3 regions of the Geodermatophilus sp. SYSU D00742 genome follow, and region 1 is predicted to be linked to each of the others. Evidence: predicted binding sites of a transcription regulator. Region 1 holds the regulator's gene; each other region holds the start of a gene.
What was found. Region 1 encodes LexA, which represses DNA repair genes until DNA is damaged. Its sites were predicted from a motif close to TCGAACANNTGTTCGA; they were not measured.
Positions count from the first base shown of each region.

Region 1 (4,272 bases):
GTCGGCGAGGTCCTCCCAGCCGTGCAGCTCCAGCACCGGCCGGTAGGCCGGGGTGCTGCCGTAGAACGCGATCTGGGCACGGACGGCGGCGGCCGCGGCGTCCCGCTCGGCGCCGGTGTCCCCGGTGACGACGAACCCCGGCAGGCTCACGGTGACGTCGGTGCGCGCCCGCCCGGAGACCGCGAGCCCCTCCTCGAGCGCCGGCAGCGTGCGCTCCCGCAGGTAGCGGGCGGTGGTGAACGCGTGCGCGAACAGCCCGTCGGCGACCTCGCCGGCCAGCCGGGTCATCGCCGGCCCGACCGCGGCCAGGTGCACCGGCGGCCCACCCCACTCGTGCGGCTCGGGGCTGAAGACCGGTGTCATGAGGGTGTGCGTGTAGTGCTCGCCCCGGAAGCGCAGCGGGGTGCCCTCCTGCCAGGCCGTCCAGATGGCCCGCAGCGCGGCGACGTACTCGCGCATCCGGGGCACGGGGGAACTCCACGGCATGGAGAACCGCCGCTCCACGTGGGCGCGGACCTGGGTGCCCAGCCCCAGCACGAGACGGCCGCGGGTGTAGCGCTGCAGGTCGTGCGCCGTGGCGGCCACCGTCATGGGGGAGCGGGCGAAGGCGACCGCGATCGCCGTCCCGACCTGCAGCCGGGTGGTGGCCCGGCCGGCCACCAGGAGCGGCAGGAACGGGTCGTGGTCGGTCTCGGAGGTCCAGACGCCGGCGTAGCCGCGCCGTTCCAGCTCGCGGGCGACCCCGGGGACCTCGTCGAGGTCGGCGGGCAGGGTGGCGTCGAGCAGCACGGCCCCGGAGCCTGCCGCACGGGCCGCCCCGCCCGCCAGCGCTCAGGGGGTGTCCGCACCCTCGCCGGGCAGCTCCTGGCCCTCGGCGGGCTCCTCGCTGCGCGGTGTGCGGCCGTCGGCCGTGTCCTCGCCGGGCGGGTCACCCTCGGCGCGCTCGGCGGTGCGGGGCGGGCGCTCCGGGTCGGTCATCGTCGTCCTCCTCGGTCGGCTCGGTCCGGTTCGCCGGGCCTGTGCCCGGGGGACCGGCTGCTCAACCGCGCAGCGTGGTGGCCGGCGGCAGCTCGCGGCGCAGCCGGGTGACGGCCCCTGGCCCGGGCAGTGCGCCACGGGCGCCGGGCCCCGTCGTGGACAGCGCGGCGGCGGTGACCGCGACGGCGACCGCCCTGGCCGGTGCGGCCCCCTCGGCCAGGGCCGCGCCGAGCGCGCCGCAGAAGCAGTCGCCGGCCCCGGTGGTGTCGACCGCCCGCACCGGGGGCGGGGCCTGCAGCAGGGCCGGGCCGTCCGCGGGCACCAGCAGCGCGCCGCGGGCCCCGAGGGTCACCACCACCGTGCCGGCCCCGAGCGAGCGCGCCAGCTCGGCGAGCTCGGCAGGCGTGCGGTCGGCGGGTGCCGCGCCGGACAGCGCGACCAGCTCGTGCTCGTTGGGCACCAGCACGTCCACGCGGGCCAGCAGCTGCGCCGGGAGCGGCTGGGGCGGGGCGGGGGTCAGGACGACCGTGCCGGCCGCGGCGGCCGCGGCGGCCGTCACGGTGGCCAACGGCACCTCGAGCTGGAGCAGGACCACCCGCGCCCGGCGGACGGGATCGACCTCGACGTCGGCCGGGCGGAGCTCGGCGTTGGCGCCCGGGACGACGACGATCAGGTTCTCGCCGCTGCCCTCCTCGACCGGGATCGTCGCGCTGCCGGTGGGTGCCTGCGGTGTCCGGAGCACGTGCCCGACGTCGACGCCGACCCCGGTGAGCGCCGCCAGCTGCCGCTCCCCGGGCGGGGGGGGGGGGGGGGGGGGGCCGCGGGCGCCCCCCCGGCCCCGCCCCCCCCCCCCGCCCCCCCCCCCGCCCCCCCCCCCCCCCGGCCCCCGCTTCACCCGGGACTCGTCGGGCACGGGGACCGCCCGGAGTCGGGGCCGCCACGGCACCTGCACCGCGTCGTCGAAGTCCAGCACCGCTCGCTGCACGCCTGCCACGACCACTCCTCCCGCCGATCACCGAGACCGTCGAACAACTGTTCGAACCGGACGTCTGTGCGTTGTCTACCGGATGGCTCCGACGAAAGCCACACCGACCCGGGGCCACTTCGAACACGTGTTTGATCGTGCGCCTCCGGCGCGCTACCGTCGGCCCGAAGGACGAGACGCGCTGCTTGGGCAGGCGACGAGGAGGCGACGGTGGCGGAGAAGAGCGGTACGTCGGGGCGCCGCCGGCGGACGGCGGTCCCGGCGGCGACCACCGAGACGGCGGCCGTGCGCACGTTCCCCGACCGGGGTGAGGCCGGCGATGGCCTCACCCAGCGTCAGCGGCGCGTGCTCGAGGTCATCCGCGACTCGATCGAGCGCCGGGGCTACCCGCCCTCGGTGCGCGAGATCGGCGAGGCCGTCGGCCTCTCCTCGGCGTCCTCGGTCGCCCACCAGCTGACCGTGCTGCAGAAGAAGGGCTGGCTCCGGCGCGACCCGAACCGGCCCCGCGCACTCGACGTGCGCCTCCCGGGGGACGCCACCGGCGAGCCGGTGCAGCCGGCGGCGGTGGCGGGTCCCGAGGAGACCCCGGCCCCGACCTACGTGCCCCTCGTCGGCCGCATCGCCGCGGGTGGCCCGGTCCTGGCCGAGCAGGCCGTCGAGGACGTCTTCCCCCTGCCGCGCGAGCTGGTCGGCGAGGGCACGCTGTTCATGCTCAAGGTCGCCGGCGACTCGATGGTGGAGGCCGCGATCTGCGACGGTGACTGGGTCGTCGTGCGCCAGCAGCCGACCGCCGAGAACGGCGAGATCGTCGCCGCGATGCTCGACGGCGAGGCCACGGTGAAGACCTACAAGCGCCGCGACGGGCACGTGTGGCTGCTGCCGCACAACCCGGCGTACGAGCCCATCCCCGGCGACGAGGCCACCATCCTGGGGCGCGTCGTCACGGTGCTGCGCCGGGTCTGAGGTCCGGCCGGATCGGTCCGCCGGGGTCCGCCGCCCCGGCGGACCGTCTGCGCGTCCCCGCGCCCTCCCACGGCCCCGCCCCACGTCCGGGCGCCGCGCGCGGCCGAGCCCGTGGCCTCCTGTCCGACGGGCCCCTTGACCTGCCCGGTCCACCCCCGTCCCGGCCGGGCCACGTCGGCCGATCAGGTGCGGCGGCGCAGCTTCCCGCCCACCCACACGAGGGCCGTGGCGATCACGGCGGCGACCACCGCGGTCGGCACGAGCGGGATCCCCCCGTCGGAGGCGGTCAGCAGGCCGGGCAGCCCGTCGTCCGCCGACGCGGGCGCCGCAGCACCCGCGCCGACAGGCGCCTCCGGGATCGGGACGACGGTCACGTCGCTCGGCACACCCTCGCCCGCCACGACGACCCCGTTGCCGTCCGCGGTGAAGCTGATCGCCTCGCCCTGCGGTGCGTCCGGCAGCGCCAGCCGCACCGGCTCCGCCGCGAACGCCCCTGCGACGTCAGAACCCGACAGCGGCCACACGTAGGCGTCGGTGTACGTCCGCAGCGCCAGCCGGCTCCCGTCGGCCGACACCGCTCCCCCGGTCACCATGAGCTGACCGGCTCGTCCCACCGGACCACCGGTGGTGCCGGTGAGCGTGAACTCCACCCCACCCACCTCGGTGAGGGCCACCGTCCCCGACTCCACCAGCGCGGTCACCGGCCGGTAGACCGCGCTGGCGCCGAGCACCTCCTTGGAGACGAGGTAGGGGGTGCCGTCGGGCGCCAGCAGCAGGGCCTCGACGTCCCGCGGGCCGTCGGGGTAGGTGAGCCGGTGGACCGCGGTGCTGCCGTCGGGCCGCAGCGCGATCAGCGCGACCGTCTCCCGGGTGCCCTGGTTGTCCCCCGTGTCGGCCAGCCACACCGTCCCGTCGGCACCGACGGCGAGGTCCTCGGGGTCGTAGGGGTCCATCGGCGCGCTGCGTACGGTGAGCACCTGGCACGTGGCGTCCAGCACGAAGACGTCGAGCTGCTGGCCGCCGTCGTTGATCGCGAGCATCCGGTCGCCGACCACGACGAGCCCGGACAGCTCCGGCAGGCGGGGATCGGTGATCTGGCACTGCGTCGTCGGAGCGGGCGGCGCGGAGTCCTCGGCGGACGCCGGCGGAGCGGCTGCGAGGACGAGCGTCATCGCGAGGGCCGCGCCCGCGCCGAGACGTCGCCCTGCGGCGCCGCTACGCGGATGGCCGGCCAGCTCGGGCACCGACCCAGCGTGACAGCACGACTGCGTCCAGCGCGTGAACCACGCCCAACAGCAGGATGCCGACCGCCGCGCCGACGACGGCGTCGGTGACCCAGTGGAAGT
Region 1 covers NZ_JBJGYJ010000004.1:139,932-144,203, forward strand. Annotated here, with positions in the region: gene ACI78V_RS04480 (TIGR03617 family F420-dependent LLM class oxidoreductase) at 1-789, opposite strand, end outside; gene ACI78V_RS04485 (hypothetical protein) at 832-978, opposite strand; gene ACI78V_RS04490 (PfkB family carbohydrate kinase) at 1,040-1,978, opposite strand; gene lexA (transcriptional repressor LexA) at 2,174-2,926, shown strand; gene ACI78V_RS04500 (hypothetical protein) at 3,109-4,170, opposite strand; gene ACI78V_RS04505 (phosphatase PAP2 family protein) at 4,142-4,272, opposite strand, start outside.

Region 2 (4,272 bases), on a different contig from region 1:
GCGCGGACCTGGCGGCGGCGCTGGCGACCGCCCGGCGCGGGCTGCTGGCCGGCGCCTCGCGGCGGGCACGGCTGCGGGCGCTGCTGGTGCCGCCCTCGCTCGGCCGCGCGGCGCGCGACCTGACCGCCCGGCTGCCGCGGCCGGGGTGGGGCCGCCGGGCGGCGCTGCGCGGCTGAGGCGCCGGTGGCTCAGGCCGGTCCGTCGACCTGCAGCCGCAGGAGGCGCTCGGTCAGGTCGGTCAGGGGCACGGGGAACCCGTCGCCGCCGGCGGAGAGCACCGCGGTGCCGATCCCGGCGCCCAGCCAGCCGGGGATCTCGGCGAGCAGCGTGTCGAGGTCGAGGAACACCGGTGCCTCACCGGGGTCCCCGTCGGTGCCGGCACCGGCCGCGGCCAGCTCCGCCGAGGCCCACAGGGGGACGACGTCGCGGCCGTCCTCCCCGGCCCACGGGACGATGCCGTCGTCGTCGCCCCAGCCCCACAGCCCGCGGGCGGCGGTCAGGGCCTGCCACACCTGCTCCTCGGACACGGCTCCTCCTGCGGTCGTCGGGGCCCCGACGCGCGACAGCCGCCGTCCCGGTGGGGACGGCGGCTGTCGCGAGGGGCGTACGGGCTACTGGTCGTAGCGGCGGCGGAAGCGCTCCTCGAGCCGGTTCTTCAGCGGCTGGCGGCGGGGCTTCCCGGCCCGGCCGCTGCGCCCGGGGGCGGCGGCGGGCCCGGCGGGGCCGGACTCGACCACCCCGGTGGCCGACCGGTAGTTGAGGACGGCGAGCGCCAGGCCACCGAAGGCGACCAGGAACCCGAGGACGCCGAGGGGGACCGAGGGAGCCACGGCGCCACCGACGAGGACGGCCATGCCGACCAGGAGCAGGAGGGCGCCCAGTTGCAGCTTGCGGCGGGCCTTGACCCGGCGGTCACCGGTGCGGACCTGCGAGGCGAACTTCGGATCGTCATCGACGAGGGCGCGCTCGATCTGCTCCAGCAGACGCTGTTCGTGCTCGGAGAGCGGCACGTCGACCTCCATTGGGCCTGAACACATCCCGTCGGAGGTGCCGCCGACGGTGACAACGAGGATACGAGCCCTTTGCGGGGCGCGAAAGGCGAGTCGTCCCCGACCCGTCGTGATCACTCTCGCGGGTGGGTCGGGAACTCCACGGAGAGGACGAACGGGAGCCGTCCCGGGTTCCTCGGACGGTGGTCACCGGGCGCGCTGCCGGTCGCGGTGCAGCAGGGTCGCCGGGCGCACCGCGCCCGCCCCGAACCGGCGGGCGGCGCGGTCGGCGGCGAGCTCGGCCTCCCGGCGGCCGTGCTCCCGGGCGCCCAGCTCCAGCTGCCGGGGCGCGGCACCGGCCTCGACCAGCCGCTCCGCGCGCACCCCCACCAGCCGGATCCGGGCCCGCTCCAGGCCCAGGGCGTCGAACAGCGCGCGGGCGGTGTCGTAGAGCTCCTGCCCGACGTCGGTCGGCACGTCGAGGGTGCGGGACCGGGTGATCGTGGCGAAGTCGGCGAACCGGACCTTGATGCTCACCGTGCGGGCCAGCCAGCCACCCGAGCGCAGTCGGCCCGCCGTCCGCTCGGACAGCCGCAGCAGCTCCCGGTGGACGACCACCGGGTCGTCGACGTCCGTGGCGAAGGTCTCCTCGTGCCCGGCGGACTTCTCCGGCTCGTCGGGCACCACCCGGCGGGGGTCACGCCCCCACGCCAGCGCGTGCAGCGAGGCGCCGGCCGCGGGACCCACCGCCCGCTGCAGGGTGCGCGCCGGCACGTGGGCGAGGTCACCGACGGTGCGCAGCCCCAGGCGCAGCAGCACCTCCTCGGTCTTGGCACCGACCCCCCACAGCGCGCCGACCGGCAGCGGGTGCAGGAACTCCATGACCTCGGCGGGCCGGACGACGAGCAGGCCGTCGGGCTTGGCCCGGGTGGAGGCCAGCTTGGCGACGAACTTGGTGCCGGCCACGCCCACCGAGCAGGTGATGCCCTGCTCGTCGTAGACGCGGGCGCGGATGTACTCCCCGATCTCGGCGGCGTCGCCGAGCCGCCGGCCGGCCCCGGAGACGTCGAGGAAGGCCTCGTCCAGGCTCAGCGGCTCCACCAGCGGGGTGATGGAGCGGAACAGCGCCATCACCGCCCGGGAGACCTCGGTGTAGAGCGCCATGTCCCCCGGCAGCACCGTGGCCGTCGGGCACAGCCGCAGCGCCCGCGAGGTGGGCATCGCGGCGTGCACCCCGTACCGGCGCGCCTCGTAGGTGGCCGAGGTGACCACCCCGCGGTTGCCGGCCCCACCGACGATCACCGGGGTGCCGGCCAGCTCGGGGCGGCGGCGCACCTCGACGCTGGCGAAGAACGCGTCCATGTCGACGTGCAGGACGCTGCAGCCGGCAGCACGGGCGGACTGGCTCATGACCCCTTCCCGACCTCGAACAGGTGTTCGACGGACGGGAGGACGGTAGCGCCCCCGGCCCGGTCCGGGCACCTCGACGCGGCGCACGTGACCGGGCTCGCGAGGTCACGACACGGCCACGGCACCCCGGGCGCGGGACCACGAGCGCCGGCGGGGAGACCCGTGACCGAGCCGTTGCCGAGCCGCCGTTCCCGCTGGTCGGCGTGGGTGTGTGAGAGCAGGATCGGTGAGGTACAGCACGCCCGGAGGGCCACCGCCCGGTGGCCCTCGACCCGATCTGATCGGAGACCCATGGCGCTCGACGACGATGACATGACCACGGCCGGCGTGGGTGACGGTGGCGCGGACGGCGGTGCCGACTCCGGTGCCGACGGCGGGGCCGACAGCGGCGCGGGCCACGGCCCGGCGGACGGCGGCGCGGGTGACGGTGGTGCCGATGGTGGCGCGGACGGCGGTGCCGACGGTGGCGCCGACGGCGGGGCGGACGGTGGTGCCGACGGCGGCGCGGACGGCGGTGCCGATGGTGGCGCCGACGGCGGGGCCGATGGTGGCGCGGACGGCGGCGCGGACGGTTCGGCCTGACTGAGACCCCCACCGCGCAGGGCCGGCCGGGGTCCCGGCCGGCCCTGCGCCGGTGCACCGCCCTCGACCCGCAGGTCTTCGCCGACGAGTACTGGTCCCGCCAGCCACTGCTCACCCGTGCCGAGCAGACCGGGGGGTCCTTCGCCGACCTGCTCGACCTGGCCGCGGTCGACGAGCTGCTGTCCCGCCGGGGTCTGCGCACCCCGTTCCTGCGGATCGCCAAGGACGGCGCCGTCGTCGACCCCAAGCGGTTCACCACCTCCGGCGGCGCCGGAGCCGAGGTCGCCGACCAGGTCTCCTCCGACGCGGTGCTGCGGCTGTTCGCCGACGGCAGCACCGTCGTCCTGCAGGGCCTGCACCGGCTGTGGCCCCCGCTGATCGAGTTCGCCGACCAGCTCGCCGCCGACCTGGGCCACCCCACCCAGGTCAACGCGTACATCACCCCGCCGTCCTCGCGCGGGTTCTCCCCCCACTACGACGTGCACGACGTCTTCGTGCTGCAGGTGGCCGGCGAGAAGCACTGGCGCATCCACGAGCCGGTGCTGGCCGACCCGCTGCGCACCCAGCCGTGGAGCGACCGGTCCGCCGCCGTGGCTGCCGCCGCGGGAGGCGAGCCGGTCATCGACGCGGTGCTGCGCCCCGGCGACGCCCTCTACCTGCCCCGCGGCTACCTGCACTCGGCGGTTGCGCTGGGCGAGATCAGCGCGCACCTGACCATCGGCGTGCACCCGGTCACCCGCTGGGCGGCCGCCGAGTCGGCGCTCGACCTCGTGCGCGTGCTCGCCACCGAGGACCCCGAGCTGCGCCGCTCGCTCCCCCTGGGTGTCGACCTCGCCCAGCCGTCGGCGGTGACCGCGGACGTGACGGCCGTCGTGGCGGCGCTGAAGGACTGGCTGGACCGCGTCGACCCCACCGAGGTCGCCGACCGGCTCCGCTCGCGGACCTGGGCCCAGGTGCGGCCCGAGCCCGTGGCGCCGCTGGCCCAGGCGACCGCCGCCGCGGCCCTCTCCCCCGACACCGTGCTGCGGCTGCGCGGCCGGCTGCGCACCCAGCTGCGGGAGCCGGTCGGCGACCGCGTGACGCTGGTCGCCGGCCGCCGGTCGCTCGAGCTGCCCGCGCAGACCCGCCCCGCGCTGGCCGCGCTGCTGGCCGCCGGCGAGCTCAAGGTCGCCGACCTGCCCGGGCTGGACGACGCCGACCGGCTGACCCTCGCCCGGCGGCTGGTCACCGAGTCGATCGCGGTCGTGCCCGACGCCGTCGTCCCGGACCTGTCCGCGGGGCACGATGGCGA
Region 2 covers NZ_JBJGYJ010000022.1:195-4,466, forward strand. Annotated here, with positions in the region: partial or broken gene ACI78V_RS15235 (transglutaminaseTgpA domain-containing protein) at 1-176, shown strand, start outside; gene ACI78V_RS15240 (hypothetical protein) at 189-527, opposite strand; gene ACI78V_RS15245 (DUF3040 domain-containing protein) at 612-1,010, opposite strand; gene dinB (DNA polymerase IV) at 1,197-2,399, opposite strand; gene ACI78V_RS15255 (BatC protein) at 2,691-2,981, shown strand; gene ACI78V_RS15260 (cupin domain-containing protein) at 3,290-4,272, shown strand, end outside.
Region 2: dinB (DNA polymerase IV) is a predicted target of LexA. The motif match lies at 2,415-2,430, and genes of this name have one in related genera.

Region 3 (4,272 bases), on a different contig from region 1:
CGGCCCCGCCGTCGGACGAACCGCCCTTCTGACAGAGGACCCCGTCCTCCTCACCCCTCGCACGCTCCGGGTGAGCCCCTGGACGGGGCCGACAACCCCCTGAACCTCTTCGTAACTGGAGAACCCCGGTGGCCAAGCCCCCCATCCGCAAGCCGAAGAAGAAGGTCTGCCAGTTCTGCAAGGACAAGGCGACCTACATCGACTACAAGGACACGACCCTGCTGCGGAAGTTCATCTCCGACCGCGGCAAGATCCGTGCCCGCCGCGTCAGCGGCAACTGCAGCCAGCACCAGCGGGACGTCGCCGTGGCCGTGAAGAACAGCCGCGAGATGGCCCTGCTGCCCTACACCTCGACGGCGCGCTGACCATGAGCACCCAGAAGCTGATCCTGACGCAGGAGGTCACCGGTCTCGGGTCCTCCGGTGACACCGTGGAGGTCAAGGGCGGGTACGCCCGCAACTACCTCCTGCCCCGCGGCCTGGCGATCCTCGCCACCCGCGGTGCCGAGAAGCAGGTCGAGTCGCTGCGCCGGGCGCGTGCCGCCCGCGAGGTGCGGTCGCTCGAGGAGGCGCAGACCGTGGCCGGCAGCCTGTCCGGGCTGACCGTCCGCGTGCCGGCCCGCGCCGGTGAGGGTGGCCGTCTGTTCGGTCGCGTCACCACCGCCGACGTCGTCAACGCCGTCACCGCCGCCGGTGGGCCGGCGCTGGACCGGCGCCGCGTGGAGCTGCCCAGCAGCATCAAGACCACGGGCCAGCACACCGTCACCGTGCGGGTGCACCCCGAGGTGACCACCCAGCTGGCGATCGAGGTCGTCCCCGGCTGAGGGAGATCCCGTCCTCCCGTCCTCCCCGAGCTCCGGGTGGGACCGGGGACGGGGCCGCCCGTGAGGGGCGTCGGACTCCGGTCCGGCGCCCCTCACGGCGTTGTGGCCCCCGTGCAGGGGGCAGAGGGGCCTCCCTCAGTCGACCGCTGTCGCCTCGATCTCGACCATGAGCTCCGGGAAGGCCAGCCGCGTGACCCCGACGAGGGTGGAGGTGGGCCGGATGCCCGCTGCCGCGAACCGCTCGGCGAGGGCGGCCCAGGCGCCCATCATCCCGTCGACGTCGGTCGTGAAGACGTTCAACCGGACGACGTTGGCGAGCGTCATGCCGCCGTCCTTGAGCACCGCCTCGACGTTGTCGAGGGACAGGGCCACCTGGGCGGCGAGGTCCCCGGCGTGCTGCGGCACGCCGTCGGGGGACATGGCGGCCTGACCGGAGCACACCAGCACCCGGCCGGCGCCCTCGACGAGCTCGGCCTGGTTGAAGCCGAAGGCCACCGACCAGGGCCACGGGTTCACGGGGGTACGGGTCACGGGCACGGGTCCTCCCCTCATCGGCCGCCGTCACGGGGCCGCGACGGTCGGCGGACAGGGCCCCATGGTGGACCCCCGACGGCCGTGTGTGGAGTTGTGGACGTGTGACCCGTGGGACGGGTGGTCACCGGTCCGCGACACGCCGGGGCGACGACACCCGGATTTCTCCGTGATTTCTCCCGTCCACAACCGGTGGGTGGTCCCCTCGCAGGTCAGCGGCGGGATACGGGGACATGTCCCCGGCCGTCCCCCGCTGTCTCCACATGTCGACACGTCTGTGTCCACCGACTTGTCCACAAGTTGTGCAGAACGGGGTGCACAGCGGTGTTGGACTGCTCCGTCCCGGCTTCCTAACGTCCTCCCCGAGCCACCACCGGCACGTTCTGTCGGTGCCTGGCGGTAGCAACGAACCGAACAGACGTTCGAGTCTGGCGTACGACGTTTCTGGTGCTTCCCCCACCAGGCCCCGGCCCGCGGCCGGGGTCTGTTCGCGGGTGCGCCGGTGAGTGGATGGAGGACCCTCCGTGGCGGTGGCCGACGAGTTCAGCCGACCGATGCCGACGGCGCCGGCGTACGACCGGCAGCCGCCGCAGGACGTCGCGGCCGAGCAGTCGGTGCTCGGCGGCATGCTGCTGAGCAAGGACGCGATCGCCGACGTCGTCGAGGTGCTGGCGGGGCCGGACTTCTACCGGCCCGCGCACCAGGTGATCTTCGACTGCATCCTCGACCTGTACGGGCGCGGTGAGCCGGCCGACGCGATCACCGTCGCCGCCGAGCTCAACCGCACCGACCAGCTGTCGAAGATGGGTGGCGCGGTCTACCTGCACACGCTCATCCAGTCGACGCCCACGGCGGCCAACGCCGGCTACTACGCCGCGATCGTCGCCGAGCAGGCCGTGCTGCGCCGGCTGGTCGAGGCCGGCACCCGCGTCGTCCAGCTGGGGTACGGCGCCGCGGGCGGCAAGGGCGACGTCGACGACATCGTCGACCGGGCGCAGCAGGAGATCTACGACGTCACCGAGAAGCGCATGAGCGAGGACTACGCGCGCCTCGAGGACGTCCTGCAGCCGACGATGGACGAGCTGGACGCGATCGCCTCCCGCGGCGGCACCGCCCGTGGCGTGCCCACGGGCATCCGCGACCTCGACGAGCTCACCAACGGCCTGCAGGCCGGCCAGATGGTCGTCATCGCGGCACGTCCCGGTGTGGGCAAGTCGACGCTCGGACTCGACATCGCGCGGTCGGCGACGGTCAAGCACCACCTGCCGGCGGTCATCTTCTCGCTGGAGATGAGCAAGCACGAGATCACGATGCGTCTGCTGTCGGCCGAGGCGAAGGTGCCGCTGCACCACATGCGCGCCGGCACCCTGTCCGACGAGGACTGGTCGAAGCTGGCCCGCCGGATGGGCGAGATCGCCGACGCGCCGCTCTACATCGACGACTCCCCGAACATGACGATGATGGAGATCCGCGCCAAGGCGCGCCGGCTCAAGCAGCGCAACGACCTCAAGCTCGTCGTCATCGACTACCTGCAGCTGATGACGTCGGGCAAGCGGGTGGAGAGCCGCCAGCAGGAGGTCTCGGAGTTCTCCCGTGCGCTGAAGCTGCTGGCCAAGGAGCTCGAGGTCCCGGTGATCGCCATGAGTCAGCTGAACCGTGGGTCGGAGCAGCGTCAGGACAAGAAGCCGATGCTGTCGGACCTCCGCGAGTCCGGCTCGATCGAGCAGGACGCCGACATGGTCATGATGATCCACCGCGAGGACATGTACGAGAAGGAGAGCCCGCGGGCCGGCGAGGCCGACATCATGCTGGTCAAGCACCGCAACGGGCCCACCGCCAACGTCACCGTCGCCTTCCAGGGCCACTACAGCCGCTTCGTGGACATGGCGAACTGAGGGGACGCCTCACCTGCGGCGGGCCCGGAGCGGTCCCCGCTGCGGGCCTGTCGGCGGTCTGCGCCAGGCTGGCCCCATGAGCGTCGACCTCTCCGCCGCTGCCGGCTTCATGGCCACCTCCGCCCGGCTGCTGGACCGCCGGCGGTTCGAGCGGCTGTTCGGGAACGGGGACGGCGACGCCGTCCTGGCCGCGGTCGAGGCGTACCGCAACCCCGACGGCGGCTACGGCTGGGGCCTGGAGCCGGACCTGCGCTCGGGCACCAGCCAGCCGGGCGGGGCACTGCACGCCCTCGAGGCCTTCGCCGACGTCGTCCCGGAGACGACCGGGCGGGCGCGGGAGCTGTGCGACTGGCTGGAGGCGGTCACGCTGCCCGACGGCGGGCTGCCGTTCGCACTCGCGGTGCCCGACCCGGCCGGCTGCGCACCGTTCTGGGCCTCCGCCGACGCGACGTCCTCGTCGCTGCAGATCACCGCGGTCGTCGCCGCCATGGCGCACCGGGTCGCCGAGCACGACCCCGCCGTGGCGGCCCACCCGTGGCTGGCGCGGGCCACCCGCTTCTGTCTCGCGGCCGTCCGCGGGCTCGGCGCGGAGCCGCACGCGCTGGAGCTCGCCTTCGCGGTGCGGCTCCTCGACGCGGCGCACGCCACCCACCCCGAGGCCGGGGAGCTCCTCGACCGCCTCGGCCGGCACGTCCCTGCCGACGGTTTCGTGCACGTCGCCGGCGGCGCCGAGGAGGAGTTCATGCGCCCGTTGGACTTCGCGCCCCGGCCGGGCCGCCCCGCGCGTGCCCTGGTGACGCCGGAGGCCGTCCAGCGGGAGCTGGTGCGGCTCGCCGCCCACCAGCAGGACGACGGCGGCTGGCGGGTCGACTTCGACAGCTACTCACCCGCCGCGGCGCTGGAGTGGCGCGGCAACCGCACGATCGAGGCGCTCACCGTGCTCCGGGACAACGGCGCCCTCTGACCACGGCCGGCGACCCCGCGACGACGGCGTCCCCGGCGCCCGGGAGCGGGCACCGGGGA
Region 3 covers NZ_JBJGYJ010000012.1:41,266-45,537, reverse strand. Annotated here, with positions in the region: gene ACI78V_RS10510 (single-stranded DNA-binding protein) at 1-32, shown strand, start outside; gene rpsR (30S ribosomal protein S18) at 129-365, shown strand; gene rplI (50S ribosomal protein L9) at 368-823, shown strand; gene ACI78V_RS10495 (RidA family protein) at 959-1,354, opposite strand; gene dnaB (replicative DNA helicase) at 1,879-3,249, shown strand; gene ACI78V_RS10485 (hypothetical protein) at 3,326-4,213, shown strand.
Region 3: dnaB (replicative DNA helicase) is a predicted target of LexA. The motif match lies at 1,765-1,780, and genes of this name have one in related genera.